Regions from separate parts of the Faecalibacterium sp. DFI.5.82 genome, predicted to be linked through region 2. Evidence: a T-box and tRNA genes for the amino acid it is inferred to sense, from the RefSeq annotation. Region 2 holds a T-box; the other holds one or more tRNA genes.
The links. The T-box of region 2 lies ahead of tyrS (tyrosine--tRNA ligase). A T-box ahead of a tRNA ligase gene usually reads a tRNA of that ligase, here a tRNA-Tyr.
Positions count from the first base shown of each region.

Region 1: it has a tRNA-Tyr gene. The T-box ahead of tyrS (tyrosine--tRNA ligase) is inferred to sense a tRNA for this amino acid. The anticodon was not compared.

Region 1 is NZ_JARFIS010000015.1:714-16,697, reverse strand. Features, by position in the region: gene ilvD (dihydroxy-acid dehydratase) at 1-1,100, opposite strand, end outside; gene ilvC (ketol-acid reductoisomerase) at 1,304-2,323, opposite strand; gene ilvN (acetolactate synthase small subunit) at 2,539-3,102, opposite strand; gene ilvB (biosynthetic-type acetolactate synthase large subunit) at 3,116-4,780, opposite strand; gene P0G09_RS14650 (ATP-binding protein) at 5,112-6,320, shown strand; gene ilvA (threonine ammonia-lyase) at 6,442-7,647, opposite strand; gene P0G09_RS14640 (tRNA threonylcarbamoyladenosine dehydratase) at 7,907-8,677, opposite strand; gene mnmA (tRNA 2-thiouridine(34) synthase MnmA) at 8,780-9,883, opposite strand; gene P0G09_RS14630 (tRNA nucleotidyltransferase) at 9,948-11,333, opposite strand; gene P0G09_RS14625 (ribonuclease Z) at 11,330-12,268, opposite strand; gene P0G09_RS14620 (hypothetical protein) at 12,382-12,552, shown strand; partial or broken gene P0G09_RS14615 (TrpB-like pyridoxal-phosphate dependent enzyme) at 12,627-12,857, shown strand; tRNA gene P0G09_RS14610 (tRNA-Tyr) at 13,158-13,240, opposite strand; gene P0G09_RS14605 (alanine/glycine:cation symporter family protein) at 13,355-14,743, opposite strand; tRNA gene P0G09_RS14600 (tRNA-Leu) at 14,881-14,967, opposite strand; gene P0G09_RS14595 (DUF3592 domain-containing protein) at 15,188-15,562, shown strand; gene P0G09_RS14590 (FKBP-type peptidylprolyl isomerase) at 15,578-15,984, shown strand, end outside.
Region 2 is NZ_JARFIS010000001.1:593,040-609,023, reverse strand. Features, by position in the region: gene P0G09_RS03120 (CapA family protein) at 1-223, shown strand, start outside; gene P0G09_RS03115 (ACT domain-containing protein) at 260-727, shown strand; gene tyrS (tyrosine--tRNA ligase) at 825-2,042, opposite strand; T-box leader at 2,109-2,361, opposite strand; gene recN (DNA repair protein RecN) at 2,396-4,072, opposite strand; gene P0G09_RS03100 (arginine repressor) at 4,091-4,579, opposite strand; gene P0G09_RS03095 (NAD(+)/NADH kinase) at 4,608-5,459, opposite strand; gene P0G09_RS03090 (TlyA family RNA methyltransferase) at 5,494-6,297, opposite strand; gene dxs (1-deoxy-D-xylulose-5-phosphate synthase) at 6,294-8,171, opposite strand; gene P0G09_RS03080 (divergent PAP2 family protein) at 8,208-8,678, opposite strand; gene P0G09_RS03075 (polyprenyl synthetase family protein) at 8,706-9,587, opposite strand; gene xseB (exodeoxyribonuclease VII small subunit) at 9,600-9,815, opposite strand; gene xseA (exodeoxyribonuclease VII large subunit) at 9,793-11,016, opposite strand; gene P0G09_RS03060 (glycoprotease) at 11,004-11,945, opposite strand; gene nusB (transcription antitermination factor NusB) at 11,942-12,385, opposite strand; gene P0G09_RS03050 (Asp23/Gls24 family envelope stress response protein) at 12,405-12,785, opposite strand; gene P0G09_RS03045 (hypothetical protein) at 12,864-13,973, opposite strand; gene P0G09_RS03040 (YabP/YqfC family sporulation protein) at 14,043-14,330, shown strand; gene P0G09_RS03035 (sporulation protein YqfD) at 14,242-15,480, shown strand; gene hslO (Hsp33 family molecular chaperone HslO) at 15,526-15,984, opposite strand, start outside.

The DNA of each region.
Region 1 (15,984 bases), on a different contig from region 2:
TAGGGGTTCTCGATGGGACGGATGGCCTTTTCGTTCAGGATGTGGGCACCCTTGATGTTCTCCCCCAGGGTCTTGCCGGTGACGGTGGGCACATCCAGATCCAGCAGGCCCTTCTTGGCCAGCTCTGCCTGCACAGCGGGGATGCCGCCTGCGGCATAGAGGTCGGGCATGTGGGTGGGGCCTGCGGGGGCCAGATGGCAGAGGTTGGGGGTCCTGGCGCTGATCTCGTTGAAGAGCTTCAGGTCAATGGGCACACCGGCCTCGTAGGCAATGGCCAGCAGATGCAGGACGGTATTGGTGGAGCAGCCCAGCGCCATATCGCAGGTCAGTGCGTTGCGGATGGAGCGCTCGTTGATGATCTGGCGGGCGGTGATGCCCTTGTTGACCATGTCCATGATGGCCATACCGGCGTGCTTGGCCAGCTGCAGGCGCTTGGAGTAGACCGCCGGAATGGTGCCGTTGCCGGGCAGGGCAATGCCAATGGCCTCGCACAGGCAGTTCATGCTGTTGGCGGTGTACATGCCGGAGCAGCTGCCGCAGCTGGGGCAGCAGTTGCAGGTGCAGTCTTCCAGCTGCTCGTCGGTGATCATACCGGCCTTGTAAGCGCCCACAGCCTCGAACATCTTGGAAAGGCTGACTTCCTCGCCGCCGTAGCTGCCAGCCAGCATGGGGCCGCCGGAGCAGACCACCGCGGGCACATCCATGCGGACTGCGGCCATGACCATGCCGGGCACGATCTTATCGCAGTTGGGCACCAGCACCAGACCGTCCAGCTGATGGGCCATCAGCATGGTCTCCACGCTGTCGCAGATCAGCTCGCGGGAGGCCAGGGAGTATTTCATGCCCACATGGCCCATGGCGATGCCATCGCAGACACCGATGGCCGGGATCAGGATGGGGGTGCCGCCCGCCATCTCCACACCGGCCTTGACGGCATCGGCGATCTTATCCAGATTCATGTGGCCGGGCACGATCTCGCTGTAAGCGCTGACCACGCCGATCAGCGGGCGCTCCAGCTCCTCGGGGGTGTAACCCAGTGCGTAGAATAAGCTTCGGTTGGGGGCCCGCTCCGAACCCTTGGTCACGTTATCGCTTCTCATAACATATCCTCTTTTCCTTATAACAAAAGACCCCCTCCCAAAGGAGGGAGCCTTTCTTAGTTTTAAAAGCAGCTTTTGGCTGAACTCCTTCCGTCATCGCTTGCGCGATGCCACCTCCCTCACGGAGGGAGGCTTCACGCTGCGGTCAGACAAAAGGCTCCCTCTTTGAGGGGGCTGTCGCCGCAGGCGACTGGGGGAGTTAATTACTTCTTCAGCCAGCTCATCATGCTGCGCAGCTCTGCGCCCACCTTCTCGATGGGGTGTTCGGCCTGCATCCGGCGCTCAGCCAGGAAGTGGACCTTGCGGCCGCCCTTGGGGCTCATCTCGGTCAGGAACTCAGAAGCAAAGGTGCCGTCCTGGATCTCGGTCAGGACCTTCTTCATCTCCTTGCGGGTCTCCTCGGTGATCAGGCGCTTGCCGGTGCGGTAATCGCCGTACTCAGCGGTGTTGGAGATGGAGTAGCGCATCTTGGAGAAGCCGCCCTCGTTGATCAGGTCAACGATCAGCTTCATCTCGTGGCAGGTCTCAAAGTATGCCATCTCGGGCTCGTAGCCAGCCTCAACCAGCGTATCGAAGCCTGCGTGGATCAGCTCGCAGACACCGCCGCACAGAACTGCCTGCTCGCCGAACAGGTCGGTCTCGGTCTCCTCCTTGAAGGTGGTCTGCAGGATGCCTGCACGGCCAGCGCCGATGCCGGAAGCGTAAGCCAGAGCGATGTCCTTTGCCTTGCCGGTGTAATCCTGCTCCACGCAGATCAGAGAGGGGCAGCCCTCGCCCTCGGTGTACAGGCGGCGGACGATGTGGCCGGGGCCCTTGGGAGCGATCATGATCACGTCAACGTTCTTGGGAGCGGTGATGGTCTTGAAGTGGATGTTGAAGCCGTGTGCAAAGGCCAGAGCCTTGCCCTCGGTCATGTAAGGTGCGACCTGCGTGTTGTAGATATCAGCGCACAGCTCATCGGGCACCAGCATCATCACAACATCGCCAGCCTTGGCAGCCTCTTCGACCTCCATGACTTTGAAGTTGTCGTGGGTGGCAGCGAACTCGGAGGCCTTTGCCCAGTGGGCAGAGCCCTTGCGCAGACCGACAACAACATTCACGCCGCTCTCGGCCAGGTTCTCGGAATGGGCGTGGCCCTGGCTGCCGAAGCCGATGACAGCAACGGTCTTGCCGTCCAGCACGCCGAGGTTGCAGTCGGAATCGTAGTATTTCTTGATCGCCATGGTAGTAGTCTCCTTTTACTCTTTCCTGTTTTATTTTTATATTTTGATTTTTATGGAAAACTGAGTTGAACCCCTCAGGCTCGCATCTGCTCGCCAGCTCCCCTAATAGGGGAGCCCTTGGCAGAAAGGGGAACTTGCAGGGCTTTATGCAACGCCAGAGCCGCCCCTACTAGGGGCGGTGGCAATGCGAAGCATTGACGGTGGGGTTTCTTCCCTTACTGCGGGCAATGGGTCCCGGGCAGGGGCAGCTGGGCTGCCCGCACCTCCTGCGGGGGCTTCTGCATGTGCTGGTGCATCCCGCCGCGCTCCAGGGCGGTCACGCCGGTGCGGCACTGCTCAAGGATCTTGTAATCTGCCAGGATCTTGAGGAACGCGTCCACCTTTTCAGGGCGGCCGGTCAGCTCCAGCACCATGCTGTCGGGCGAAAGATCAATGATCTTTGCCTTGTAGATGCTGGCGATCTCCCGCAGCTCACTGCGGTTGTGGACATCGGCAGCCAACTTGAGCAGCAGCAGCTCCCGTTCCAGCGAGTTCTCGTGGTCCAGCACGAACACCTGCCGGGTTACTTCCAGCCGCTCGGTCTGGAGGATGAGCTGGCTCAGCGCCTTTTCATCGCTGGTGATGGTCACGGTGATGCGGCTGACCGCCGGGTCGTTGGTGGCGGACACCGTCAGGCTGTCGATGTTGAAGCCGCGGCGGCAGAACAGGTTGGACACCCGGGCCAGAACACCGCTCTGGTTGTCCACCAGCAGACTGATGACTCTGCGTTTGGATTCCATGGGTCAGTCCTCCTTATTCCATGATGATATCATTGATGTCGCCGCCGCCGGGGATCATGGGCAGGACCTTTTCGTCCTTGTCGATGATGCACTCGATCCAGGTGGGGCCCTTCTGCTTGAGGGCATCGGCAAATGCGGCCTGGAACTCGGGGAGGTTGGTACAGCGGTAGCCCTTCAGGCCAAAGCCCTCGGCCAGCTTGACAAAGTCGGTGCGGCGGTGGGGGTCGGTCTGGGAGTAGCGCTTTTCGTAGAAAGTGGTCTGCCACTGGCGCACCATGCCCAGCACAGAGTTGTTGAAGATGACCGTGATGATGGGCAGCTCATAGCTGACAGCGGTGCAGGCTTCGTTGAGGTTCATGTGGAAGGAACCGTCGCCCGTGAACATGACCACCCGCTGCTCCCGGCCCAGCGCCATCTGCGCGCCGATGGCCGCGCCATAACCAAAGCCCATGGTGCCCAGGCCGCCGCTGGTGATAAAGCCGCGGCTCTTGGTGTGGCGGATGTACTGGGCCGCCCACATCTGGTGCTGGCCCACGTCGGTGACATACACGGCCTCAGGGCCGCACTGGCTGCACACCTCGCCGATGACCTGATGGGGCATCAGGCGGGTGGGGTCGGACACGGGGTGGTAATCCTGCGCCTGCCACTCGTGGATCATCTTCATCCAGTCGGGGTGCTTTTTCTCCTCAATGAGGGGGAGCATCCCGCTCAGGACATAGCAGACATCACCGACAATGGCAAGGTCCACATCCACGTTCTTGCCCAGCTCACTGGGGTCGATATCGATCTGGATGATGGTGGCGTTCTTGGCAAAGGTCTTGGGGTTCAGGGCCACGCGGTCAGAAAAGCGAGTACCCAGTGCGATCAGCACGTCACAATCCGCGACCGCCCGGTTGGAGGTGTAGCAGCCGTGCATTCCGACCATGCCGATGTTCATCGGGTCACCATAGGGCACAACGCCTGCGGCCATCAGGGTATAGGTGGCGGGGATCTCCGCCTTGTGGATCAGGTCACGCAGGGGCTGGCAGGAAGCCGCGCTCCGCACGCCGCCGCCAAAATAGACCAGCGGGCGCTTGGCCGCGTTGATGATATCGGCGGCCCACTTGACCTGCTGTTCGTCGTAGGTGGTCACGGTGCGGATCGGCTCCGGCTGCTTGGGAGTGAACTCACAGACAGCAGCGGTGACATCCTTGGGGATATCCACCAGCACCGGGCCCTTGCGGCCGCTCTGCGCAATACGGAACGCCGCACGCATGGTGTCGGCCAGCTCTTCTACCTTGCGCACCGTGAAGTTGTGCTTGGTGATGGGCATCGTAATGCCCTCGATGTACGCCTCCTGAAAGCTGTCCTTGCCCAGACCGGGGGTCGGCACATTTCCGGTAAAGGCGACCATGGGCACGGAGTCCATGTAGGCAGTGGCAATGCCGGTGACCAGATTGGTGGCACCCGGGCCGCTGGTGGCCAGCACCACGCCGGTGCGGCCCGTTGCGCGGGCATAGCCATCGGCCGCATGAGAAGCGCCCTGCTCGTGGGCGGTCAGCACATGGTGGATGCGGTCAGAGTTCTTATACAGCTCGTCGTACAGGTTCAGCACAGCACCGCCGGGGTAGCCGAAGATGGTGTCCACGCCCTGTTCGCAGAGGACTTCAACAAAAATTTGCGAACCATTCAACTGCATGGTAAGTTGCTCCTGTTCCTTTTCCTCTTACACTCTCAACAAAATTTCCCTCAGACACGTTACTTTTCGCATCTTGCATTCCGATTTGAACGTTGGGTCAATTATACTATAAATCGGGCCTTTGTCAATCGACGATTTGTAAAGTGAATCAGCCGAAAGATGAAGATAATTGAACACACCCTTGCTAAGCGCCTTTTCCAAGAGTATAATCAATTCTACACTGTTATAAAAATAAACAGCCTTCTGACCGGCCTGCCAATGGCTCCCCCTTTGGGGGAGCTGGCGCGGCGCGCCTGAGAGGGCAAGGCCGTTAAAAAGAGAGGATTTTCCTATGCAACTTCGTGAATGGAACGCCCGGCTCCACGGGCTTGTTGTTTTCCGTGCCCTGCTGGGCGACCCCGTTGTGGCAAAGCTGGCGGCGCTGACCGACCGGCTGGAAGCGGCTGACGATACCATCGCCCCCCTGTGCGATGCTGTAGCCGCCTTTGAAGCCGCCCTATTTGCCCACACCACCAATCTGGGCGATTATCTTTCCAACGCCGTGCTGGAGACCGAGACCTTCTGTGTGCGACAGGCTGCTGCGGGCCAGCTCTCCCCTGTGATGGAGGCTGCCCTGAACAGCGAGCTGAACTTTTTGCAGAAGCTCTGCGGCCTGACGCTGGACGCGCTGCTGGAAGCCGCCGACCGGCAGAACCGGGAGCTGGCGTTCCTGCCCCGCTGGGAGGCAAGGCAGCTCGACCTGACCGCCGCCTATAACCAGCGGATGCGGGAAGCCGGGAAGAAGGGCTACGGCATGTTTGCCAAGCACCACGTGTTCACAGTGGAGAACGGCCAGCTGGTGCCCGTGAAGTACCCCGACCCCCAGAAGCTCAGCGAGCTGCCGGGCTACGAGAAGGAGCGGGAAAAGGTCATTGCCAACACCCGCGCCCTGCTGGCCGGTTCCCCCGCCAACAATGTTCTGCTCTACGGCGATGCCGGCACCGGCAAATCCAGCACGGTCAAGGCCATTGCCAATGAGTACGCCACCGACGGCCTGCGGCTGGTGGAGGTCAAGAAGAACCAGCTCTACCAGATCCCCGACCTGATGGATCAGCTGGCGGCCAACCCGCTCAAATTCATCCTCTTCATCGATGACCTGAGCTTCTCCTCCAACGACGACAACTTTGCCGCCCTGAAAGCCATCCTCGAGGGCAGCGTGGGCGGCCGGGCCCGGAACATTGCGGTGTACGCCACCTCCAACCGCCGCCACCTCATCAAGGAGACCCTGACCGACCGCACCGGCGACGACATCCACGAAGCCGACACCCGGCAGGAGCTGATGAGCCTTTCCGCCCGGTTCGGCCTGACTGTCACCTTCCAGCGGCCCGAGAAAGCCCGCTTTGCCGCCATTCTGGAAGAGCTGGCAAAACAGCACCACATCCAGATGCCCATGGAAGAGCTGCTGGTCAAGGCCGAGGCCTTCGCCATCCGCGCCGGCGGCCGCAGCCCCCGCGTGGCCAAACAGTTCATCGAACAGTGCGAGAGCGGCGTGCAGAAATAATGTTTGCTTTTTCGTTTTTATGGATAAGAAAAAGCGCTGTGCAGTGAAATGACTGCACAGCGCTTTTTGCTATTTTGGAAGAAACCTGCCGCCGCAGGCGGCAGATGAGGCGGTCAGAAAATCAAACGCGCTCGGCCACCAGCTGGAAGCCCTCTTTGGTGAGCTCCTGCCGGATCTGCTCGATCTGGGCATGGTCGCGGGTCTCCAGCGCCAGCTTGAGGAAGCAGCTGGAGATGGGCATGTTGGGGTCAGAGCCATCGTGCAGGACAGAGACCACATTGCTGCCGCAGCGGGAAACGATGGCGGCCACCCGCTCCAGCTGGCCGGGCTTATCCTCCAGCGCGATGGTCAGGTTGGCCTTGCGGCCGCTCATCACCAGACCACGGGTGATGACGCGGTTGAGGATGTTCACATCGATGTTGCCGCCGGAGATCAGGCAGACCACCTTTTTGCCCTCGATGGGCAGCTTGTGGAACAGCGCCGCTGCCACAGGCACCGCACCGGCCCCCTCGGCCACCAGCTTCTGGTTCTCCATCAGGGAGAGGATGGCGGCGGCAGTCTCGTCCTCGCTGACGGTCACGATGTCGTCCACATATTCCTCGCAGAGCTGATAGGTCAGCTCGCCGGGGGTCTTGACCTGAATGCCGTCCGCAAAGGTGGCCACATTTTTCAGGGTCTGATACTTGTGCTCATGCAGGCTGCGGTACATGCTGGGGGCACCCTCGGCCTGCACACCATAGACCTTGACCTCGGGGCGCAGGCTCTTGATGGCAAAGGCCACGCCGGAGATCAGGCCGCCGCCGCCCACGGGCACGATGACGGCATCCAGATCGGGCAGCTGGTCAAGGATCTCCAGACCGATGGTGCCCTGACCTGCGATGACCTGTTCATCATCGTAGGGGTGGATGAAGGTCATGCCGGTCTCGGCCTGTAGCTCCACGGCCTTGTCGTGGGCATCATCATAGGTGCCGGGCACCAGACAGACCTCCGCGCCCAGGCTCTTGGTGTTTTCTACCTTCATAATGGGGGCACCGTCCGGCATACAGACGATGCTCCTGATGCCCCTGCGGGTGGCGGCCAGAGCCACGCCCTGTGCGTGGTTTCCGGCAGAGCAGGCGATCACGCCCTTTTCGCTCTCCTCCCTGGAGAGCTGGCTGATCTTATAATAGGCTCCCCGCACCTTGAAGCTGCCGGTCACCTGCAGGTTCTCGGTCTTGAGGTAGAGGTGGCAGTCCTTGGAGAGCTTGGGCGCTTCAATCAGGTCGGTCTTGCGGGCAACGTCCTTGAGCACAAAGGCGGCGTGGTAGATCTTATCCAGAGTCAGCATGACGATACTTCCTATCTTCTATCCTTGATTTTTGCATGTGAATATGCATCCCAGTATAAATTAGCAAAAGTATTTTGTCAAATGAACGTATTTCAACATTGTGTTTGCTGGGGTGACCGCCAATGGCTACGCCCGGGCAGGCGGCAGCCCTGCGGCCCGATGCACGCTCCACCTGTGCCCATGCCGTGGAAGCAGCTCCCCCCTGACCCAAAACGCCCCTCTCCGGCATCTGTGAGACCGGAGAGGGGCGTTCTCGTTTTTAACCTTTCATCGGCACAAATCCAACCAGATCCTTCACGACCTCGCCGCCGATGATGAGCCCGGCCACCGAGGGCACAAAGGCGTTGGAGCCGGGGACCGAGCGCCGGACGGTGCACTTGCGCTGGGTGCCCGGGGGGCAGATGCAGTGGTTCTTGCAGCTGATGGAATCATCCTCGATGGGGGTCATGGCAGGCTCCTTGGAGTAGACGACCTTCAGGTGCTTGATCCGCCGCTTGCGGCACTCGGTGCGCATCACCTTGGCCAGCGGGCAGACGGAGGTCTTGTAGATATCCGTCACCTCAAAGCGGGTGGGGTCCATCTTGTTGCCCGCGCCCATGGCACAGATGATGGGGGTACCGGCCTCCTTGGCCTTGACCACCAGCGCGATCTTGCCGGTGACGGTGTCGATGGCATCCACTACATAGTCGTACTGGGTGAAATCGAACTGATCCTGCGTTTCCGGGGTGAAGAAGATCTTGTAGGTGGTGACCTTGATGTTGGGGTCGATCTCGTGGATACGCTGTTCGGCCACATCCACCTTGTACTGGCCCACGGTCTTGCGGGTGGCCACGATCTGGCGGTTCAGGTTGGTCAGGCAGACCTTGTCATCATCAATGAGATCCAGCGCACCCACACCGCTGCGTGCCAGCGCTTCCACCGTGTAGCCGCCCACGCCGCCAATGCCAAACACCGCCACACGGGAATTGTGCAGCTTTTCCATTGCTTCCTTGCCCAGCAGCAGCTGGGTGCGGGAATATTGATCCTGCATAGATACTTGCTCCTCCATTTTACACTGTGTCGTTCATTTTACCGGTTCGGCACAGTTGCTCTCGTTTTACTTTATCACTTTCCTGCAAAGCGCCTGAGCGGTTTATTCCACCGCAACGATGGTGCCGCCCCCCAGCACAACATCCCCCTGATACAGCACCACGGCCTGACCGGGCGTGGGGGCACGCTGGGGCTGGTCAAATTCCAGTCGGAACTGCCCCTCTCCTGCCGGGTAGACGGTGGCAGCCTGCTCGGTCTGGTGATAGCGGGTGCGGGCCGTGACCCGCAAGGGCGCGGTCAGCTCCGGGATGGCGATCCAGTTCACCTCGTCGGCATAGACGATGCGGTCAAACAGGTTCTCCTCCGGGCCCACCGTGACGGTGTTGGCCTGCATATCCTTGGCGCAGACATACACCGGCGCACCCATGGCAAGGCCAAGGCCCTTGCGCTGGCCGATGGTATACCGCACCGCGCCATTGTGAGTGCCCACCTTTTTGCCGTTCTCGTCCAGAAAATCGCCTGCCGGGTAATGCTTGCCGGTGAAGTCCTCCATGAAGCGGGCGTAATCGCCGTCCGGCACAAAACAGATATCCTGGCTGTCATGCTTGTGGGCGTTGATGAAATGCTGTTTTTCCGCGATCTCACGCACTTCGGCCTTGTGCAGCCCCCCCAGCGGCAGGCGCACATGGGCCAGCTGCTCCTGGGTCAGGTTATAGAGCACATAGCTCTGATCCTTACCCTCGTCCAGCCCCTTTTTCAGCAGCCAGCGGCCGGTGGCCTCGTCCTGCTCCACCCGGGCGTAATGGCCCGTGACCACATACTCCATGCCATGGCTCTCAGCCCAGCGGAGCAGGTGGTCAAACTTCATATACCGGTTGCAGTCGATGCAGGGGTTGGGCGTGCCGCCCATCTCATATACCCGGATGAATTTTTCGATGATCTTCTCCCGGAAGTCGGCGGTGAAATCCAGCACCTCATAGGGGATATCCATCGCAAAGGCCACCTCGGCGGCATCCTCGATGTCCTTTTCGGAGCAGCAGGTGTGGAAACCGGACTGCCCCAGCGTCTCGTTGCGGGTGAGCCGCATGGTGATGCCGGTGCAGTCGTACCCTGCCTGCTGCATCAGCCATGCCGCCACCGAGCTGTCCACACCGCCGCTCATGGCGATGAGTGCCCCGGGGCGCTTCGTGTTCTGTGCTTCTGTCATATCGTCCCTCATTCAATAACACACTAAAACAGTAGTATAATACTACCGCAGCTTCTTTCTCTTGTCAAGACGCAGAAAATTGAGCCGCCGCTGCCAGCAGCGCGTCTTTTTCATTGGGTGTCTGCCCGGTGATGACAGCCTCCAGCAGGGCGTTCAGCACCTGCCGCAGACCCGGGCCGGGTCTGACCCCCGCCGCCATCAGGTCACGGCCATTCACGGCCAGCTGGCTCACCCGGCAGCAGGCATTTTCTACTGTCAGCCGCTCCGCCTCGGCCCGCAGGGCAGCAAAGGCCTCGGCCTGTTCCGGATGCCGGGCACTGCAAAGGGCGGTCAGGCGCTGGATCGTCGGCAGCTCATAGCGGCCCAAAAGACGTTTGGCTGTAAGCTGCATCTCGGAGCCGGGCGTACCGGGAGCTTCCTCCTCGGACACGGGTGTCCCGCAGGGCGTTTGGACGGGAGTGTCGGGAGTTTCTCCGAGGACCGTCCGCTGGGGTGGGACCCTGTTGCCGCAGGCAATAGGGCGGGCGATGGAATGGCCCGTCTCGTGTCCGAGGAGAAAGCTACCGACACTCCCCCCCACCAAGGTCGTCACTTCATCCGTCAGCGCGTTGGAGCATTTCAGTTTGCGCAGAGCTTTGCGGGCGCCGGCTTCTCCCAGCGGGCAGAGAAGGGCCGCCAGCCGGGCGGGCACGTTCTCCGCTGTCGGTTCGATCCGGTCGATGGTACGGCAGAGTTCCGCAAACCGTTCCGGCTGTTTTTCCGGTTCCAGCTCCGGCAGGACAACGGCCAGAATAGCGGGCTCCAGATAGCTTCCGGGCCGGGGTGCCGCCAGCAGCTTGAGCAGTTCTTCCTGGATGCGCTCCGCCGAAACGCAGTCCAGATGCGGCCCCAGTGCCCGGGCAGCAGTACCGGTGGCTGGGTCGATGGCAAAGCCGAACCGGGCCGCGAACCGGTAGAGCCGCAGGATGCGCAGCGCGTCCTCCTCAAAGCGGCGTTCCGGCTCCCCCACCGCCCGCACGAGATGGGCGGCAAGGTCGTCCCGCCCGCCAAAGGGGTCGATAAGCCCTTCCTCGGCGCTGTATGCCATAGCGTTGATGGTGAAATCCCGCCGGGCAAGATCCTCCCGCACATCCGGCACAAAGCAGACGACATCCGGGTGGCGGCCATCGGAATAGGCCCCCTCGGTGCGGAAGGTTGTTGTCTCATAGAGCCTGCCGCCCTGCTTCACCGTCACGGTGCCGTGCTGCAGGCCGGTGGGGATACACTTTTCCTCCCCGAACAGCGCCATCACCTGCTCCGGGCGGGCGCTGGTGCAGAGGTCCCAATCGTGGGGGTCCAGCCCCAGCAGGCTGTCCCGGACACAGCCGCCCACAGCGTAGGCCGCATGGCCCGCCCCATGGAGCGCATCCAGCAGCAGGGCTGCACCCGGGTCAAGTTTGATCGTTGTCATGTTGCTTCCTCGTCATATTGCAGGATGATCTGTTTACCGTCAAAGCCGCACTCCGCCGCCGGGAATACCGCCTGCGCATTGGGCAGGACGGCTTCCGGTTCAAGGATCATGGGCGAATAATGCATCAGCCAGAACCGGCGCACGTCAGCCTTTTTTGCAATGGCCGCACCCTGCGCAAAAGTGCTGTGCCCCCACTGCTTTGCCTGCGCCTCCTGCTCGTTGTCGGGGTAGGTGGCATCGCAGAGGAAAAGGTCGGCGTTCTGCGCGGCCTGTTCCAGTGCCGGGCAGGGGGCGGTATCACCCGAGAACACGAACCGCAGACCCCGGCGTGCCGGGCCCAGCACATCCGCGGGAGCGACCACCGCCCCGTTTTCCAGCGGGATGCTCTGGCCCCGCTGGAGCAGCTTCCATGCAGGCACCGGAACGTTCAGTGCCCGGGCCTTTGCAGGGTCAAAGCGGCCCGCCCGGGGCAGGTCGAGCCGGTAGCCCCGGCTGGGCACCCGGTGCCGGGTGCGGAAAGGCGTAAGCTGCGCCCCCGCAGGCCAGCCGGAGGAAAGGGTGGTCAGGTCGATGGGGTCTGTGTCCAGCTGCACAGCCCTGACCGGATACGGCAGCGGCCCGGCCAGGGTGCGCAGGGCGGGCCAGACCTCCCCCAACCCCTCCGGGCCGTAAAGGGTCAGCGGGCGCTCCCGGCCCTGACAGCCCAGCGTCTGCAGCAGGCCCGGCAGGCCGAAGATATGGTCGCCGTGATAGTGGGTCAGGCAGATGGCATCCAGCTTCATCAGGTTGACCCCGGCGCGGCGGGCCGCCGCCTGCGTGCCCTCGCCGCAGTCAAACAGCAGGGCATGGCCCCCGCATTCGGCCAGCGCGGCGGTCAGGGCACGGTCCGGCAGGGGCATGGTGGCCGCCGTGCCCAGCAGTGTAATGGTCAGCATAACAGTTCCTCCGTGATTTGTCGGTAACAGTGTACCACATTTTGCGCCCGCACACAATCGGCACAGCCCGGCATAGGATGGCGCAGAGCTCTGATACAAAGGGAGGTTTGACCATGCAGCGCAAAAAAGTCCCCGCCGGGCACCACCGCTTCGGGCTGGCCCGGCTCGTTCTGATCCTGGCACTGCTGTTTCTCGTCGTGGCGCTCACCGCCGGGCTGGCGGGCTGCCTGTTCCAGCCTGTACTGGCCACCCGGGGCACGCTGCTGTTTCTGCCGGGGGCGTAAATTTTTTTGTAAAAATTGAAATCTCCTTCTTGACTTCAGGACAATGACGTGATAAAATCCAGCCAAACCAGTGAGAGGGCATCCTGCCTGCCCCCGAGAGCAGCCACGCCATCGACGAGGCCCTCAAGTGCAAGGAGACCGGCGAGGAAAAGACCATCGTCTTTGGCCTGACCGGCACCGGCTACTTTGACATGGTGGCCTACGAGAAGTTCCACGATGGCCAGATGAGCGACTACATCCCCACCGATGCCGACCTGCAAAAGGGCTTTGACGGCATCCCCCGGTTCCCCGGCAACGAGATCTGAGCCGATACTATAATTACTATATACTAAAGGAGAAGCGCGCTCCCGATCCCGGGAACACGCTTCTCCTTTTCTGCACACCATCCTCTGCAAACAGAAAACCGCCAGCGTATCTCTACGCTGACGGTCTTTTTATGGGCGCGGGTGGATTACGCAAGCCGCGCTGCTAAAAACAGCCCACCGGGCTGTTTTTGCCCCTTCTTCTGCGACGGGGCCGCAGCTGTTCGAATCCGCCCGCATGAAAACCCAAACCTTCTGCAAACAGAAAACCGTCAGCATATCTCTACACTGACGGTCTTTTTATGGGCGCGGGTGGATTCGAACCACCGAAGCTGAAAAGCAGCAGATTTACAGTCTGTCCCCATTGGCCACTCGGGAACACGCCCAGATTCTGTTCACATCCGTTGCCGGACGACTTGTTTATTTTATCAGACTGCGGGCGATTTGTCAACTACTTTTTTCGGATTTTTGCAGCTTTTCTGCGGAAGCTGTCGGCAGGGTCAGTTTTTGGTCAGATGTTTCCGGCGCTCGTAATCCCGCAAGGCGGCAATGGCTTCGCCGGACATGGGGTAGAGGGCAATGAGATTGAATATGGTCATCAGGCCGATGCCCACATCGCCCAGGTCCCACACCACGGTATAGGCTTCCAGGCCGCCCACCATCAGCATGACAAGGGCCAGCACTTTATAGGCCGTCTGCCAGCCCCAGCGGTCACCAAAGAGGTACGCCACATTGGAGCGGGCATAGAACAGGATGCCGATGAAGGTGGAGAAGCTGAACAGCGCCAGCGTGACGGCAATGAACACCACGCCAAAGCTGCCCAGATGGTACTGCGCCGCTGCCTGCAGCAGGTCCATGCCGGTCAGCCCAGTGGTGACATTTGCGGGAGCCAGCAGCATCATAAAGGCAGTGCAGCTGCAGATGACCACCGTGTCGATCAGGACACCCAGTGCCTGCACAAAGCCCATCTTCACAGGGTCATCGCAGAAGGCAGCCGCTGCCGCACAGGGGGCCGAACCGCTGCCCGCTTCATTGGAGAACAGGCCGCGCTTGACACCGTTCATCAGCACCGCGCCAAAGCCGCCCGCGGCAACCTGCCGCAGGCCGAAGGCTTCCGAGAAGATGCGGCCCAGCACAGCGGGCAGCTGGCGGAAATTTACCGCAATGATGATGACTGTCATCACGAAATAGCAGACCGCCATGATCGGCACGATAACATCCAGGCTTTTCACGGTGGCATCTTTGCGCAGGACAATGACCGCCGAGAGCACCACCAGCACCACCGTAGTCACAATGGGCGGGATGGAGAACGCATTGGCAAAGGCAGAGCTGACCGAGTTGCTGATGACCTGGCTGATGCCGCACCAGCAGATGAGGCCCGAAATGGCAAACAACACCGCGATGATAGAATGACGCAGCTTTTTGCCCCGCTTGCGCTCGGCCAGCACATGGATGTAGTAGGCCGGGCCGCCGCGCTGACCGCCATAGAGCGGGTCGGGCTGCCGGTACTTCTGGGCCAGTGTGGATTCCACAAAGGAGGTGGAGGCCCCCAGCAGGGCCGTGACCCACATCCAGAACACCGCACCGGCACCACCGGCAGACACTGCCGCCACCACGCCCACCAGATTGCCCATGCCTACCCGGGTGGCCGTGGAGACGATGAGCGTCTGAAAAGAGGAAAGGCTGTCCCTGCTCTGGTTCTTCTCGCAGACAGCGGCGATCATATCCCGGAACAGCCGCACGGGCAGCAGCCGGGTGCGCAGGGTGAAGAACACGCCCGCCGTGAGCAGCAGCACCGCCATCAGCGAGATGCCGATGCCGCCGCCCACCGGCAGGGTGAACAGATCACCCCAGAGCAGGTTGTATACCGTTTCGATCAAGTGGGACATTCTGAGGAGCCTCCTGTTGTGTGATTACTTTATTATAATACAGCACTTCAGGTTTGTAAATCAGAAAATCCCAGCGCAAGGAAAATAAAAAATCCGAACCCTTCTCCTATCGAGAAAAGGTTCGGATCTTTCTTGTTTGGTGCGGATAAGAGGACTTGAACCTCCACCGAGTTGCCCCGATTAGAACCTGAATCTAACGCGTCTGCCAATTCCGCCATATCCGCATATTCTGTTTTGTTCGTGGGCCGTTCGGCTCGGAACGTTAGTTATTATACCACAGCCACAAGAAAAGTCAAGCACTATTTTCAAAATTGTTCGACAAAAAAATGCTCTAAATTTCGGGCACTCCGTACAGGGGCATTTGGGCCGGAATATGGTACAATAAAAGCTGACCGTCCGGCCTGTATGCCGCCGGGCGAGTAATGACGGAATGAGGGAAACTGAATGTTCAATGTTCTGATCTTCATCATCGGCGCGGGCATCATGTTCTACATGGGCCTGCGCAGTGTGCTGCAGCGCCGCCGCTTACAGCAGAAGGGCCAGCGTGTGGAGGCCCGGGTGGCAGGCACCGTTCAGAGCCGGGACGGCGCGGCTTATCTGCTTGAGTTCGAGACCGAGGGCGGCAGCCACCGCCTGCACTACCCCAAAGCCGCCAAAGGCAAGGGCTTTGCCAGCGGAGAAACGGTCACGCTGTACTACGACCCCGAAGATCCCGAGAAGATGTATGTGGAGGGCGACCGCTCCGTTCTGGGGGCCGAGATCCTCTATTTCTGTCTGGCCGTTGTGCTGCTGGCACTGATGGTCAGCTTTAGCCGTTGAAAGGAGGTCACCGCAATGGTATTGGAACATATTGGAATGCCCCAGCCCGGGGACTGCCGGGTGGTATTTTCCGCCAGCGCCGAGGAGCTGGAAGCGGCCATTCAGGCCGAGCAGGCCGCAGAGAACCCGCCGCAGACGGAAGAGGACCTGCTGACTGCCGCCGTGAACCGGGCTATCCTGACCGGTTTTTCCACATTATATCAGGAGCTTGTGGAAAAAGAGCATCTGGTTCCCGTGACCGATCCGGATTTTGAGCTGCTGGCCGTCAACCGGGCCGAGGGCTTCCGGGCGGGAGCAGAGTTCTACTGCCTGCCGCCGCTGGAGCTGGAGCGTTACACCGGCTTCACCCAGCCCATCCAGCCCCGGCCCATCCGTCAGGTGAGCATTGAGTTGGAAGTGAACACCCGGCACGGCGATGAAGA
Region 2 (15,984 bases):
GGATGGCAGCGTTCACTGCGCTGTCGCTTTCCCGCAATTACATCCCACCGTGACCCACTATGATGCCGGTAAATCCAACGTCCGCACCTACCTCTTCCAGGAATATACGCCGGAGCTGGCGCAGGCGCACGGTGTCCGGGCCGCTTACCCCAGCTTTGGGATAGAGTACATCCAGAACGTATTACAGACCAACATCAACAGCGCGTTTTTGGCGCTCGCCTGAATTTGTAGCCCTTTGGGGCAGATTGGAGTGTTCATTATGTATGGTGTTTCCAAAATCAACATTGAGCCCAGCCTGATGATGATCAGTGTGCAGGATGTGGAGTTCAAGGGCAACAGCCTGGCCCGCTACCTGCAGATCTTTGCCGATACCGGCGTTGTGGTGGATATGATCAGTCAGAGCGCCCCTCACGGTACCAACATTGATTTCAGCTTTACCGCATCTGCCAGCGATCTGACGCTGGTGATGAAGGCCATCTCTGCCGCCAATCTCGACAAGGATGCCAAGGCTTCCCCGCTGATCAGCGTTGGTTACTCCAAGCTGAACCTCTTCGGTGAGGACATGGTCACCAGCTGCGGTGTAGCTGCCCGGGCCCTGAACGCATTGGCCATGGCTGACATCGAGGTTCTGCTCATCACCACCAGCGATCTGGATATTTCTCTGCTGGTGCGCAGTGAGAACGAGGACTCCGCTTACGATGTGCTGAAGAAGGCCTTTGAGCTGTAAGTGCCCTTCTCTATAAACATTACACAAACGTAAAAAGCCCGGCGGCATCCGATTTTTGGATGCCGCCGGGCTTTTATCATACGCTGGTTCTAAAAGATTACAGGGTCACTTTGTGGTAAATCTTCTTGCCCTTCTTGATGACGATACCGTTCTTCAGCTGATCAGCGGTAAAGCTGACAGTGGGAGCAGCTACCTTTTCACCATCCACCAGGACACCGCCCTGCACAACCAGGCGGCGGGCCTCGCCGTTGGAAGCGGCCAGACCGGCCTTGACCATGAGGGTCAGGATGCCGATGGAGCCATCGGTCAGATCCGCTTCGGTCAGCTGAGTGGAGGGCATGTGCTCAGTGTCAGCAGCACCGCTGAACAGGGCACGGGCAGCGTTCTGGGCCTTCTCAGCCTCTTCCTCGCCGTGCACCATCTTGGTCAGCTCGTAGGCCAGGATTTCCTTGGCCTCATTCAGACGCTGATCCTTCCAGGTGCTCATCTCATCGATCTGCTCCAGCGGAAGGAAGGTCAGCATCCGGATGCACTTCATCACATCAGCATCGCCGACATTGCGCCAGTACTGGTAGAACTCAAAGGGACTGGTCTTGTTGGGGTCGAGCCAGACCGCATTGCCTGCAGTCTTGCCCATCTTCTTGCCCTGAGAATCAGTCAGCAGAGTAATGGTCATCGCGTAGGCATCCTTGCCCAGCTTGCGGCGGATCAGCTCAGTGCCGCCCAGCATGTTGCTCCACTGGTCATCGCCGCCGAACTGCATGTTGCAGCCGTAGTGCTGGAACATGTAGTAGAAGTCGTAGCTCTGCATGATCATGTAGTTGAACTCGAGGAAGGACAGGCCCTTCTCCATGCGCTGCTCATAGCACTTGGCACGGAGCATGTTGTTGACGGAGAAGCAGGCACCCACATCACGCAGCAGCTCAACATAATTCAGGTTCAGCAGCCAGTCGGCATTGTTCAGCATCAGAGCCTTGCCCTCAGAGAAATCGATGAACTTCTCCATCTGCTTCTTGAAGCAGGCTGCATTGTGAGCAATGTCCTCCTTGGTCAGCATCTTGCGCATATCGGTACGGCCAGAGGGGTCACCGATCATGGTGGTGCCGCCGCCGATCAGGGCAATGGGCTTATTGCCAGCCATCTGCAAGCGCTTCATCAGGGTCAAGGCCATAAAGTGGCCCGCAGTCAGGCTGTCCGCAGTGCAGTCAAAGCCAATGTAGAAAGTGGCCTTGCCGTTGTTGATGAGGTCAATGATCTCATTGTCGGTGATCTGGGCCACCAGACCGCGTGCCTGCAGTTCTTCGTAAAGGGTCATAGGATTATCCTCCTGTTTTGTCGGGCAGAGGACAAAAGAAAACGCCCCCTGCCAAAAATGAATTTGGCAGAGGGCGAGAAAATCGCGGTACCACCTCTGTTTGCCGCCCCCTCACAGGAACGGCCTCACGAGTGCGCCCCACAGAGATGGGATACACTCCTGCGTTTGTAACGCTCGCACGCGGCACAGCCTACTAGCCAAAGCATTCAGCCTGCAACTCCGGGAGGTATTTCCCCTGCTGTTCTGCACACCCCTTGCACCAACCGGGGTCTCTCTGGGCAGACACTGACAAGGTACTTGTTCCCTTCAACGTCTTTCAACAAAAATTAGTTTAGCACAAAGCAGCAGGGTTGTCAATCACCGGTTTCATGCTCGGCCAGCCCCAGCATCTCTCGAGCATTGGCACGGGAAAGCTCCGTGACATGGTCACCGGAAATGATATGCGCCAGCGCGTCCACTCTGCCTTCGGTATCCAGCGGGTGGATCTCGGTATAGGTTCGCTCATTCGTGATATTCTTCTGGATGAGCAGATGGCAGTCGGCCAGTGCAGCGATCTGCGCTGTGTGGGTGATGCAGAGGATCTGGTGATCTTTTGCGCTCTGTTTGAGCACCTCACCGATGCGGCTGGCCGCCTTGCCGGACACGCCGCTGTCGATCTCATCGTAGATAACCGTAGGCACTGCGTCCTTATCGGCCATAGCGTTCTTGATTGCCAGCGTGATACGGCTCAGTTCACCGCCGGAAGCAATTTTTGCCAGCGGCTTGGGATCCTCACCGGGGTTTGTGGAAATATAAAACTCCACGCTGTCCTGGCCATGGCTGGCCAGCGGGCCGCGGGTATGGCGCAGGGTCATGCGGACACCGGGCATATTCAAAAAATCCAGTGTGCCGGAGATGCGCCTGTTCAATTCCTCAAAGGCCTTCAGGCGGGTCTGGGTCAGTACCTCGGCCTTATCCCTGGCCAGTACATAGAGCCGATGCTTTTCAGCCTGCAGGTGCTCTGTCCGCTCCTGTGAGAATTGGATGCGGTCCAGCTCTTCCCTTGCCTGCTGTCCAAATGCGATGATATCTTCCACAGTATCACCGTATTTCCGCTTGAGCTTGTAGATCAGATCCATCCGCTGTTCGATTTCATCCAGCTCTGCATCATTCGTCTCGTAGCCCTCCAGCCGCCCGATCAGGTCAGCAGAAAGGTCTTTTGCGGTGTAATAAAGATCCAGCAACTGTCCGGCGGCAGCAGAAAGGCCGCTGTCCAGTTGGGCGGCTCCATCGATCGCATTGGATGCTTCCCCCAGCAGATCAACGGCACCCGGGGCATCATCTCCGCCCGAAAGCAGCGCATAGCTCTGGGAGATGCGCTCCCGGATGGTGGAGGCATTCGCCAGCACCTTACGGCGGGCCATCAGCGTCTCCTCTTCGCCTGCGGTCAGGCTGGCATCCTCGATCTCCTGTACCTGATAACTCAGCAGATCGATCTTTCGCTGTTTTTCACCCTCATCGGTGATGATGGCATCCAGCTCCTTTTTGACTTTGATAAGCTCCCGGTAAACAGCATAATACTCCTGATACACCGCCCCGTTCTGGGCGTAGGCATCCAGGATACCCTCATGGCGGGCCGGGTTCAACAGGCCTACGGAATCGTGCTGGCCGTTGATGTTGATGAGCCCACCGCACAGTTCCCGCAGAATGGCTGCTGTGGCAGGCATTCCGTTGATGCGGCAGGTGCTCTTGCCCTCGGCAGTGATCTCACGGCTCAGGGTCAGCGCTTCTGAACGCTCATACCCCGCCTTTTCCAGGCTGTCCAGCACTGCAGGCGGAACATCATCAAATGCCGCCCGGATGACTGCTTTTGCAGCCCCCGTGCGCACCAGATCCTTGGAGGTGCGGTTGCCCAGAATGGCATTGATGGAGTCGATCAGGATAGATTTGCCCGCACCGGTCTCGCCGGTAAGGACATTCAGGCCCTTTTCAAAATGCACGTTGGCCTTCTGGATGACTGCAACATTTTCAATTTGCAGACTGCTCAACATGTTCGTTCTCTCCCGCCTTTATTTCTGCCCGATGTAATGCCCAAGCTCGGTGCAAATGGTCTTTGCGTCCCGCTCTGAGCGGGCCACGATTAGAAAGGTATCATCACCGGAAAGGGTGCCAACCACATTTTTCCACTTGAGTGCGTCAAACACCTCACAGGCTGCATTGGCCATGCCGGAATAGCATTTGACAAGCACCACATGGCCCGCAAAGTCCACCCCCAGGACAGATTCATGGAAGATGGTCTCAAACCGGGCCTGCATCTTGGGGTTCAGTGCCTCGCTGTGGCTGGAAACATAGCGGTAGCCGGTGGTGGTGGCAGCTTTGACAAGGTTCATCTCCCGGATATCGCGGGAGATGGTTGCCTGTGTGGCATCAAAACCCTCCTTGCTCAGGTACTCCAACAGGGTCTCCTGCCGGCTGATGGGATTCTCCTGGATCAGACGCAGGATGGCCTGCTGCCGCTTCTGCTTGCTCTTGTTATCCCCTCGGCTGGTGCGTCCCATGTGATCTTCTCCCTTCGTTGTGTTTGTGTCATCGTCTGCCGCGCAGTTTCTGGTCAATGGCCTGGAACTGGTCGGCCTTGCTGAAGGTGATGAGCTGCACGACCTGGTCAGACAGCCGCACCTCCGCGGTGGCTCCGGCTTTTACGGAATAGCCCGCATCCCCATCACAGCTGATAAAAACTTCTTCATCTGCCACCTGGCCCACACAGAGGTTGATCTTGCGCTCCTGCGCAAAAACCATGGCCGGGCTGGCAAGGCTGTGGGGGCAGATGGGCGTGACAACGATGCCTTTGGTCTGAGAATCAAGGATCGGCCCGCCTGCCGCCAGAGAATAAGCGGTGGAGCCGGTGGGCGTTGCCACAATGACACCATCGCCCCGGTAATGCTCCACCAGGATATCATCACAATAGATGCTGAAATCCACCGCCTGCTGCAGGCGGCCCTTGGTCATAACCACATCATTCAGGGCATGGCCCTCCCAGCTGTCATCCCCCAGCACACGGACATAGAGCAGCATCCGGTTATCCAGAAAATATTCACCCCGGGCTACGGCGGAGAGCTTGGCTTCCATTTCATCGACCTCACAGGTAGCCAGAAAGCCGCACCGGCCCAGATTGATGCCGAGAATGGGCTTTCGGTATACCAGTGAGAGATTCGCCTCGTGCAGGATGGTGCCATCTCCTCCGATGGTCAGGATGACATCCGTCCGCTCCAGGCATTCCTTCTGGGACAGATACTCTACGCCCATGGTCATGCACTCGGCCTGCAGGCCATCATGCATCAGCACCTGTGCCCCATGGGTCAGCAGGATCTGCGCCGCCCGCTGGGAAATGCCGTAGGCCATAGCCTTGCCGGGGTTTGGGGAAATGTAGACGGTCATCGTCCGCGCCCTCCCTGATTTTATGGATTATGGTTCAGCGGTCCAGCGTAGAATGGCTGGATGCCACCACCTGTTCAGCAACCGAATCATCCAGTGCACCGGGTTCATCGCTCTTCTGAACGAACATCAGATATTCAATGTTTCCCTCAGGGCCCTTGACGGGGCTGAAATCCAGTCCGCAGACCTTGAAGCCGTTGGCAGCAGCATAGCCCATGGCATTGTGCAGCACCTCACGGTGGGTGGCAGGGTCACGGACAACGCCGTTCTTGCCCACTTTTTCGCGGCCAGCCTCAAACTGAGGCTTGACCAGGCAGACACCCATAGCGTCCGGAGTGGTGATGGCCTGCGCCACCGGGAAAATATGATGCAGCGAGATAAAAGAGACATCTACGCTGAAAAACTCGATTGGCTCTGCCAGCTGGTCAAGGGTCACGTTGCGGATGTTTGTGCGCTCCATATTGACCACCCGCTCATCGGTGCGCAAACTCCATGCCAGCTGACCGTAGCCCACATCCACTGCGTAGACTTTGACTGCACCATTTTGCAGCATACAGTCGGTAAAGCCGCCGGTGGATGCGCCAATATCCATGCAGACTTTCCCCTTGGGGGTCAGCGGAAAACACTTCATTGCCTTTTCCAGCTTCAGGCCGCCGCGGCTGACATAACCGATATCATGGCCGCGCACCTCCACCTTGGCATCCTCCTTGATCATCTCACCGGCTTTGTCTACCTTCTGTTCATTGACAAAGACCACGCCGGACATGATCAGCGCCTTAGCGCGCTCACGGCTCTGGATCAGGCCATGCTGAACCAGATATTGATCCAAACGAATCTTCAAGATTCTGCTCCTTTCCATGTACGGATGGCCTGTGCCAGATGTTCTGCATCCAGGCCGGTGCTCTGCTTGATCTGCGGAACCGTCGCATGGGGCAGACGCACATCCTCCACACCACGGTGGATATAAGCACCCTGCCAGCCTGCTTTCTGCAGAGCCATTTCCAGATGCTCACCGATGCCGCCGCAGGCTACGCATTCCTCCGCGAACAAAACAACGTCATATCTTGAAATTTCAGAAATAAACTCAGGTGTAAAGGGATATATCTTTACAAGCTTATAAACATCACAGGGAACGTTTTCTTTGCCCAGAAGCTTCGCCGCAGTCAGCACATCCTCGACTTCGTCGGCGTAACTGACCATTACAGCCTTGGCATCAGGGGCGGTATAGAGCCGATCATATTCTCTGCCGGAACAGCCAAACTGCGCCAGTGCTGCGCTCTCACCACCGCGGGGATACCGGATTGCCCGGGGGCCCTGCATCTCATCACTGAGCAGGATGGGCAGCCAGTGCCGCAGTTCGGCATAGTTGGAGGGCGAATAGACCGGGATCCCCACCTGACTGAGGAAGGCCGGGTCAAAGATTCCCTGATGGGTCTCGCCGTCTGCCGGAACAAAACCGGCACGGTCGATGGCAAGGACAACGTTCTCCTTCAGCAGGTTCACATCATGGATGATCTGGTCATAGGAACGCTGCAGGAAGGTAGAGTAGATACAAACTACCGGAAGCATTCCCTGGCTGGCAAGGCCCGCTGCAAAGGTCACAGCATGCTGCTCTGCCATGCCCACATCAAAGAAACGCTTGGGGTGGGTGTGTGCAAAGAACTGCAGGCCCGTACCATACTTCATTGCGGCCGTGATGGCGCAGATTTTCTGGTTTTCCGCCCCCTCCTTGTTCAGAACATTGCCGAACACCGTCGAGAAAGACTCCTTGGGAGCCACCTCAGGGTCCGGGATGCTGTTGACCAGATCAAAGGTCGAAACACCGTGGAAGTTACCGGGGTTGCTCTCAGCCGGGGCATAGCCCTTGCCTTTCTTGGTCACGACATGCAGGAAATGGGGGCCGGGCTGCCTGTGGATATCGCGCAGGATCCCTTCAAGCTCCGGCTCATTGTTACCATCAAAAGGACCATAATAGTGGAAGCCCATATCCTCGAACATGGTCGAATGATACATTGCCCTGCGCACCATGGCCTTGCTGTTCTGGATCGCAGATTTCAGCGGTGGGCCGATGACAGGCACGCCATCCAGAAAGGAACGCACATTTTCTTTGGCATCGTAATAGCGGCTGGTGGTGCGCAGATGGCTCAGGTAGCGGGACAACGCGCCCACATTCTTGGAAATGGACATCTTGTTGTCATTCAGGATGACCAGCAGATTGTCCAGCCCGCCGATATTGTTCATCCCCTCGTAGACCATACCGCCGGTAAAGGCACCGTCACCAATGAGGGCAACCACCTGTCCCGGCTCGCCCCGCAGCTTTTTGGCCCAGGCAATGCCCACAGCCAGCGAGAGCGCGGTGTTGCCGTGACCGGCAATAAAAGCATCATGCTCACTTTCATTGGGGTTCGGGAAACCTGAAATGCCATCCAGCTGCCGCAGCTTGGCAAAACCCTCGCGGCGGCCGGTCAGCAACTTGTGGGTATAGCACTGATGGCCCACATCAAACACGATCTCATCCGTGGGGGTGGTCAGCACCCGGTGCAGAGCCACCGTCAGCTCCACAGCACCCAGATTGGATGCCAGATGGCCGCCGGTCTTTGATACGTTATCCAGAAGAAATTCACGGATTTCTGCGCAAAGCTGCACGGTCTGCTGACTGGACAGCTTTTTCAGATCGCTGGGCTGAGAGATTTTCTCCAGCAAAGGCGAATTCATAAATTCACGTCCTTCTCACGTTTTGAAATGGGGCGCTCAGAGGCCCATAGGATAGAGGAAGCCGACCAGTATACCCAGTGCAAAACCGGCCATAACCTGCAGCGGAGTGTGACCAACCATCTCTTTCAGGTGCATATTCTGCAGGAAGGGATTGTTTTTCTCGGTCACTTCGATCCACTGCTCCAGCATCTTGTTCAGCACCTTGGCCTGCTCGCCGGTCTCGCGGCGCACACCCATAGCATCGTGCATGGTGATGATGGCAACAACTGCGGCCACCGCAAAGATAGCCGAATGGATGCCCTCGCTGCGTGCCGTAGCAATGACCATGGCCGTTACCGTGGCGCTGTGGGCACTGGGCATACCGCCATCGCCCCACATCCGCTCCAGCTGGAACCTGCCCAGCAGGACAAAGTTGATGATGGTCTTGAGCACCTGCGCCACAAACCAGGACAACAGGGATACTGTAAGAATCTCATTGAACGTCAGGACGCTATGGATAAATTGCATGGTAGTTCCACCTTCTTATTTTTCGGATCAGCTGCGGCGCACCAGCAGCTCTTTTGCCAGCTGCTCCAGGAAAGCGGCCTTTTCGCCAAATTCCGCGTGCAGGGAGGCGCAGGTCTCGTTGTTCAGTTTTTTTGCCAGCTCCATGGCACCCTCGGCCCCATACAAGGTCACAAAGGTGGTCTTGCCGTTCTCACTGTCGCTGCCAATGGGTTTGCCCAGCTGTTCGGCGGTGCTGGTCACATCCAGCACATCATCCACGATCTGGAACACCAGACCAATGCCGAAGGCATAGTCCTCCAGCTCCTTGCACTGGGTCTCATTGGCCTGAGCAGCGGCAGCACCCATCTGAACAGCAGCATTGATGAGCGCACCGGTCTTGTTCCGGTGGATCAGCCGCAGCTGCTCCTCGGTGGCAGCCAGTGCCTCATATTTCAGGTCAAGCTCCTGCCCGTAAACCATGCCATGGCTGCCCGCACCAGCGCCCAAGGCCCTTGCGGCCTGCACACTGACAATGGGCGAAGCCGGTGCATTTGCGACCACGTTGAACGCCTCGGTCAACAGTACATCGCCGGCCAGCATAGCAGTGGATTCACCAAAGGCCTTGTGGCAGCTGGGCTTGCCCCGGCGCAGGTCATCGTTGTCCATGCAGGGCAGGTCATCATGGATCAAAGAATAGCAGTGCAGCATCTCGACCGCCGCCGCAAACTGCTCGGCTGCTTCAGCGCTGCCGTTGAGCATCTCGCACACGGCCAGAACCAGCACTGCGCGGATGCGTTTGCCGCCGCCCAGCAGGCTGTAACGGGCAGCCCGGCAGACCTCAGATTCCTCGGGTAAAAAAGTCTCGCAGGCCTTTTCCAGTGCCTGATTTGCCCTGGCAAGATACTCTTGATACTGCTTCGCGTAATCCATGAAACTTCCTCCTTAATGTGCGGCATCCGGCCGGGGAGCCCGCTGCGCGTCGATCTCATCCAGCTGCAGCGTGGCCTTTTCCAGCGTACCGTTACAATAATCCATCAGGGATGCGGCTTCGGCATAGAGTTTGACCGATTCCGCCAGCGTTGTTTCCGGCTGCTGCATCTGTTCAAGGATGGATTCCAGCCGGGTCATTCCATCCTCAAAGCTTTTGGGTGCTCTCATCCAGTTCCTCCACTGTATTGACCGTGCAGGTCACGCGGTGTTCCGTGCCCCGGAGTTTACAGGTCTGCCCGGGCCGGAGCGCATCCGGCGTGCAGATCCTTCCTCTATTGTCCTGCACCATGGCATAGCCGCGGGCCAGCACACCGTAGGGGTTCAGGGATGCGGCAAGTGCTGCCGTATGCTTCAGACGCAGCTCTCCGGCCTGCAGCTTACCTCTGGCGGCAGTTTGCAGCCGCCCGGCCAGAGTATCCAGGTGGGCAGCACGCTCCTCCAGCGCTGCCTGTACACCGGCACGGGAAAGCAGCTGTTCGGTCTGTTCCAATCTATTATAGCATAAACTCAGCTTAAATTGGATACAATTGTGAATATTTTCTTCCAAAGTGCATAATTTTCGTCCTTGTTCGGCACGGTCGGGCACAGCAAGCTCTGCCGCCGCTGAGGGCGTGGGCGCGCGCTGATCTGCCACAAAATCCAGGATCGTAAAATCGATCTCGTGACCAATGGCGCTGATGAGGGGCATTTTGCAGCGGTAGGCCGCCCGGGCAATGACCTCGGCGTTGAATACCCACAGGTCCTCCCGGCTTCCGCCGCCGCGCGCTACAATGATCTCGTCCACCCGCCCGCTTTTGTCCAGCCGGGTAATGGCATCGGCGATCTCCTCTGCCGCTTCAAAGCCCTGCACATTCACAGGAGCCAGCAGCAGACGCACCGCAGGCCAGCGCCGCCCGATGACATTGCGGATATCCTGCAGTGCAGCACCAGTCTTGCTGGTAACAAGGCCGATACACTGCGGGAACCGGGGCAGCGGCTTTTTATGCTCCGGTGCAAAAAGTCCTTCTTTGTCCAGTTTTGCCTTTAGCTGTTCAAAGGCCAGCTGTGTCGAACCGATGCCGTCCGGAAACATGTCGTTGACATAGACCTGAAACGCACCGTCCCGCTCGTAGAGGGTCACACGGCAGCGCACCACCACCTTCATACCCTCTTCGGGCTGGAAACCCAGCCGCCGCGCATCGGAGCGGAACATCACAGCCCTGACGCTGGCGGCTTCGTCCCGCAGGGAAAAGTAGCAGTGCCCGCTCCGGGCGTTCTGCACAAAGTTGGCAATCTCGCCCCGCAGGGCCAGATCGAACAGAACATCATTCACGTCCAGCAGATTCTTGACGTACCGGTTCAGGGCCGAGACTGAGATCACTTCAGCCATAATCCAGCCCCCTGTGCGGCAAGAATGGACACACCGATGGCGTTGTCGCTGGAATACTGCCCGGGCACGAAATACACCTGTGGCAGGCGCTGCTGCACCCAGGCGCGGATGATATCACTGCTCATCACACCGCCCGCACAGACCACCGGCAGGCCGGGGTATTCCTTCTGGGCGGCTTTTGTCATTTTGACCACGGTGTCCGCTACACAGAGCAGGCAGTATTTGCAGACATACGCCGGGGTTTTGCCCTCATTCAGCAGGGCATTGCACTGATTTTCCAGCCCCGAAAGACTGCACTGCATCCCCTTCACGCTGGATCTGGGCTTAATGGGTTCCTCACACAAGGCAGCCAGACGGGAAACTTCCACACCTGCCGGGAAGCCAAACCCCAGCTTGACCCCCACACGATCCACTGCCTGCCCGGCGTATAGGTCGGTGCTGGTGCCCAGTGTGGTGATCTCCTTTACCTCATTGCAGAGAAGAAGATCCGTTGTACCGCCTGAGATGTGGAAGAGCAGCACTTTCTGGCGGAAGAGCTCTTCCCCTTTTGCTGCAAACAGCGCTGCCGCCGCGTGTCCCTGCTGATGGGTGGTATGGATGAGCGGGATGCCCCGGGCCTGCGCAAAGGCTGTGGCCGCGCTGACACCCGCCAGGAAGCAGGGCATATAGCTTCCCTCCACGGGGCGCGGCTTCTGGGAAACGCCCACTGCCGAGATCCGGGTCAGATCAAACTCCCGGCCAAGCTCCTCCAACATCTCGGGCAGAGCCGCGGTATGGTGGAAGAGCGCATCACTCTGCCGCAGGCCCAGTTGGCCCTCCTTGACCGGCAGAAAACGTTTCTTTGCGCAAACAACCTCTCCGGCTGTGTGAAAAACCGCCAGAGAGGTTGCATAGTTGCTTGTGTCGATGCCCAGCGTATAGTGGCTCACTGTTCTTCCGACTCCACCGGCTCCGTATCCAGACCCTGCTCACGGGCAACAGCACCCAGCAGACCATTCACGAACTGATAGTCCTCATCTGCGCCGTATTTCTTGGTCAGCTCCACAGCCTCATTGATGACAACACCGGGCTTACGCTCGTCGCCATACAGCATCTCAGCCAGAGCCAGACGCAGGACAGTCAGGCTGACACGGGGCAGGCGCTCCATGGTCCAGTTGCGCAGATGGTCACGAATGAGGTCATCCACCTCTGCAGAGTGGCTGTAATAGGCACTCAGCAGGCGCTGGCCGAACACATCCACAGGGCGCTCTTCCCCACACTCGTTGTTTGTATCCAGTGCTTCCTGCAGGGGCACATCACCAAAGGTCTGGGAAAAAGCCAGCAGGAACGCATTCTCACGGGCTTCACGACGGGGCAAAATATTTTCCATAATCTTCCTCTTCTACTTTTTATTCCTGTTCCTCAGCCGCAAGGCCGGCAATGACAAGGTTCACACGGCTTACCGTGACATTGGTCATGTTCTGAACAGCAGACTTGACATTCTCCTGTACCTTTTCGGCCACAGCAGGGATCTTTGCACCAAACTTGACCACCAGATTCAGGGTCAGTTCTGCGGTGCCATCCCGCATCTCCACGGTAACAGGGGGCTGGATGCTGGCAGCAGCCAGCATCTCCTTGACCTTTTTGTTCTGCTTGCCGCAGGAGACCTCGGACACACCGTCCACTTCCAGTGCAGCACAGCGTGCGATCTTGCCGATGACCTCGGTGGAAATTTGCAGGCTCCCGCCCTTAAGATCCATATTCTGTAAATCCATTCTATGGTCCTCCATCTAAAATAAGCGTGTGCTCATTTATTTTATTTCCATCTGTTCAGGGAAGCTTCCCTGTCATTGAATGCTTACGTCTTATTATAGCAAAGTTTTGGAATTTATACAACACCCACCTGCATTTCTTGCCATCTGTTTCTGTTCAACTTGACGGATTCCACTGCGCAAAGTGCAGGCTGCCATACAACACACTGCAAAAACGAGCAGGGCACAATCCGGCGGCACCCGCCGCATCAAAAGGACCCGGGCAGGCAGAGTGCTGAACACGTCCGCCTCCCCGCCCGGCAGCAGCAGATAGAACAGGGCCAGTGAAAGCGGCAGATGGAGCAACCTGGACCGGTAGAGCGGGCGCAGGGTCATTTCCGGCGGGCAGATGGTGCGCACCTGCAGCAACACGGAAAGACCCTGCACGCTCAGTGTTGCACAGCAGAGCAGGCTCCCCCATCGTCCGGTGCGGGAGGCCATGTCACAGCCGGAGCAGACCTCCAGCAGAATGGAACAGAGTGTGCCCGCACCGGCAGGCAAAAGCGCCCCTGCCCCGGCAGCCAGCATCCGGAAAAAGAGGATAAACCCGCAGAGCTTGCAGTACGTTATGGCGGCATCGGCCAGGATCTCATCCAGCCGCGGCGGTGCAGGGGATGCTGGCGCTGCAGATCCCGGTTTGACCGAACGCACTCCTGCAAACCGGTTCAGCAGGGCGGCGGTCAGATAGTTTGCGGTGATCTGTGACGCAAACAGCAGCACGCCAAGCTCTGCACTGCCCAGCAGGCTCTGCCCCACCGTCAGCACCACAAAGGATGGCCCGGAACAGATACAGGCAGGCAGCAGGGCATCCGCTTCCTCAGCCGTAAGCTGACCGGTCCTGACTGCCTGCGCCGCAGCACTGGCCGCTGGTGCAAAGCCACCTAGGAACCCGATGCAGAGCACCCGTGCCGCACAGGGTGTGCGGATACCGATGCCCCACGCCGCCAGACGGAACGGCAGGGCCAGCAGGTCGCTTTCCGGGCATTGGACGAGCAGGCGCGATACCACGAGAAACGGGAACAGCGAGAGCAGCAGCGGCCCGCTGCAGAGGGTCAGCCCTTCCCGCAGAGCAGCGGCACAAACCTCCGGCACTGCAAACGGCAGAATCCCTGCCGCCAGTGCCAGCAAAAACAAACCCATCTGATCCCATCTGAAAAGCTGATTCATACACACGCCCTCCGGTTCCATATATATGTGATACGGGGCGCAGTTTTGCCCGGCGGGGAGGGAGCGGGTGTGAAACAGCAGAAAACCGGGCGGCTCTCCCTGCGCGGCTGGTTTGGCCGGATGCTGCGCCAGCCTCCCCGGGGCTTTTATGGGCAGTCGTCTGTCTATCTGAGCGGCGGTGTGATGGAGATCGAGCACTTCCTCAGGGTGCGCACCTATGAGGAGGGCAGGCTCTGCCTGGAATTCGCGGGCGGGTTGTTCACCGTGTATGGGGACGGGCTTAGAATCGAAACGCTGGCCGCTCACCGAATTACCCTGCGGGGGCGGTTTTTACGCACAGAATTTTCCAGCGATTAGGGAGGGATGCAGCATCTTACAGCTTTGGGCCGGGGCAGCATTTTCTGCCCGGAACGGTGATACCGAGGGCCTGCTCTCCGAAGCTGCACGGACAGGCCTGCATCTCACTGATATCTTCCCTGCTCCCGGCGGCTTTACAGCCCGATGTGCGGCATGGCGTTACCTCCGGCTGGCAAAACTTGCCCGCAAGCGGCGGGTGCATCTGCACATCCGCAAAAAGACAGGGCTGTTTTTTCTCCTGCGGCCCTACCTCCGGCGGCGGGGGCTGTGGGCCGGGCTTTTGCTGTTTGTGCCGCTTTTGCTTTGGTCACAGGGCCTTGTCTGGGCTGTGGATGCTTCCGGCCTGACGACCGGCCAGCAGGCGCGGGCAGCTTCCGTGCTGCGGGAAACTGTTTCCTTGATGCCGGGCAGTATCGTCACGCAGGAAAAACTTGCCGCCGGGGAATATGCTCTGCTCCAGAGCGGTGAATTCTCGTGGGTCAGCCTGAATTTTCTGGATGGGCGGCTGGAACTGGAAGCGGCAGAAGCCAAACCGGTGCCGGAGATCGCCGCCGGAACGCTCCATGGCCTGCGGGCAAAGGCTGCGGGCACGGTGGTCAGCACAAACCTTGTCAGTGGGACAATGCTGGTGGTTCCCGGGCAGGCAGTGGAAAAAGGTCAGGGACTCATCGGCACTGCCCGGGCTGAACGGGACGGCACGCTGATCTTTCAGCCTGCCGCCGGAAGCGTCCGGGCGCAGTTCGAGTGGGAGTTTGCGGAAGAGCTTCCGCTGATGGCTGCCACATACCAGCTGACCGGGAACACTGTCGTTCAGCGAAGGCTTTTCCTTGCCGGGCGGGTGTTCCCATTGCCTTCCCTTTTCTCCCCTGCGGACGATTTCACGGCGGTCACACGGCATCTTCAGCCGGAGCTTCTGGGGCTGATGTTCCCGCTTTCCGTCGAGGAAACCACCTATTACGAACAGGTAGAAAATGAAATTCATTCCTCAGAGGATGAAGCCAGCGCACTGGCCCGTCTGCATGGCTTACAGGCCTTGCAAAATGATTACCCGGACGCAGAATTTGTGGCGCAGAAAGTGGATGTCACAACCGAGAACGATACGCTGCATTACCGGGTGGTCTACACCATCATTGCTGATATCTGCACCTGAAAACGGCCCGGAGTTTCTCGCTCCAGGCCGTTTTCAGGTTACATCTTATGCGTTTTCATTGGGTTCTTCGGCCGCTTCTTTTTTATAAGCAGCCTTCTCCACCAGCTGATTCAGGTCAAAATGATATTTGGTGTGGCAGAAATGACAGACGACCTCACAATCCGGGTCCTCATCCCGGAGCTTTTCCAGCTCCTTGCGGCCCAGGCTCAGCAGCATCTCTTCGGTGCGCTCGGCACTGCAGTCACACTTGTACTGCACCTCGCGCTCATCCAGAACATTGGGGTTGAAGCCTGCCAGTGCAAGGTTCATCATATCCTCGGGGGTCTTGCCTACCCGAAGCAGTTCAGTGACGGAAGGCATTGCGGCGATGTTCTGCTCCAGCTGGGTGATCTCGGCATCGGTGGCACCGGGCAGCAGCTGCAGCAGGAAGCCGCCCGCGCAGGCAATGGTCAGGTCGGTATCCACCAGCACCCCCAGAGCGCAGACGGTGGGCACCTGCTCGCT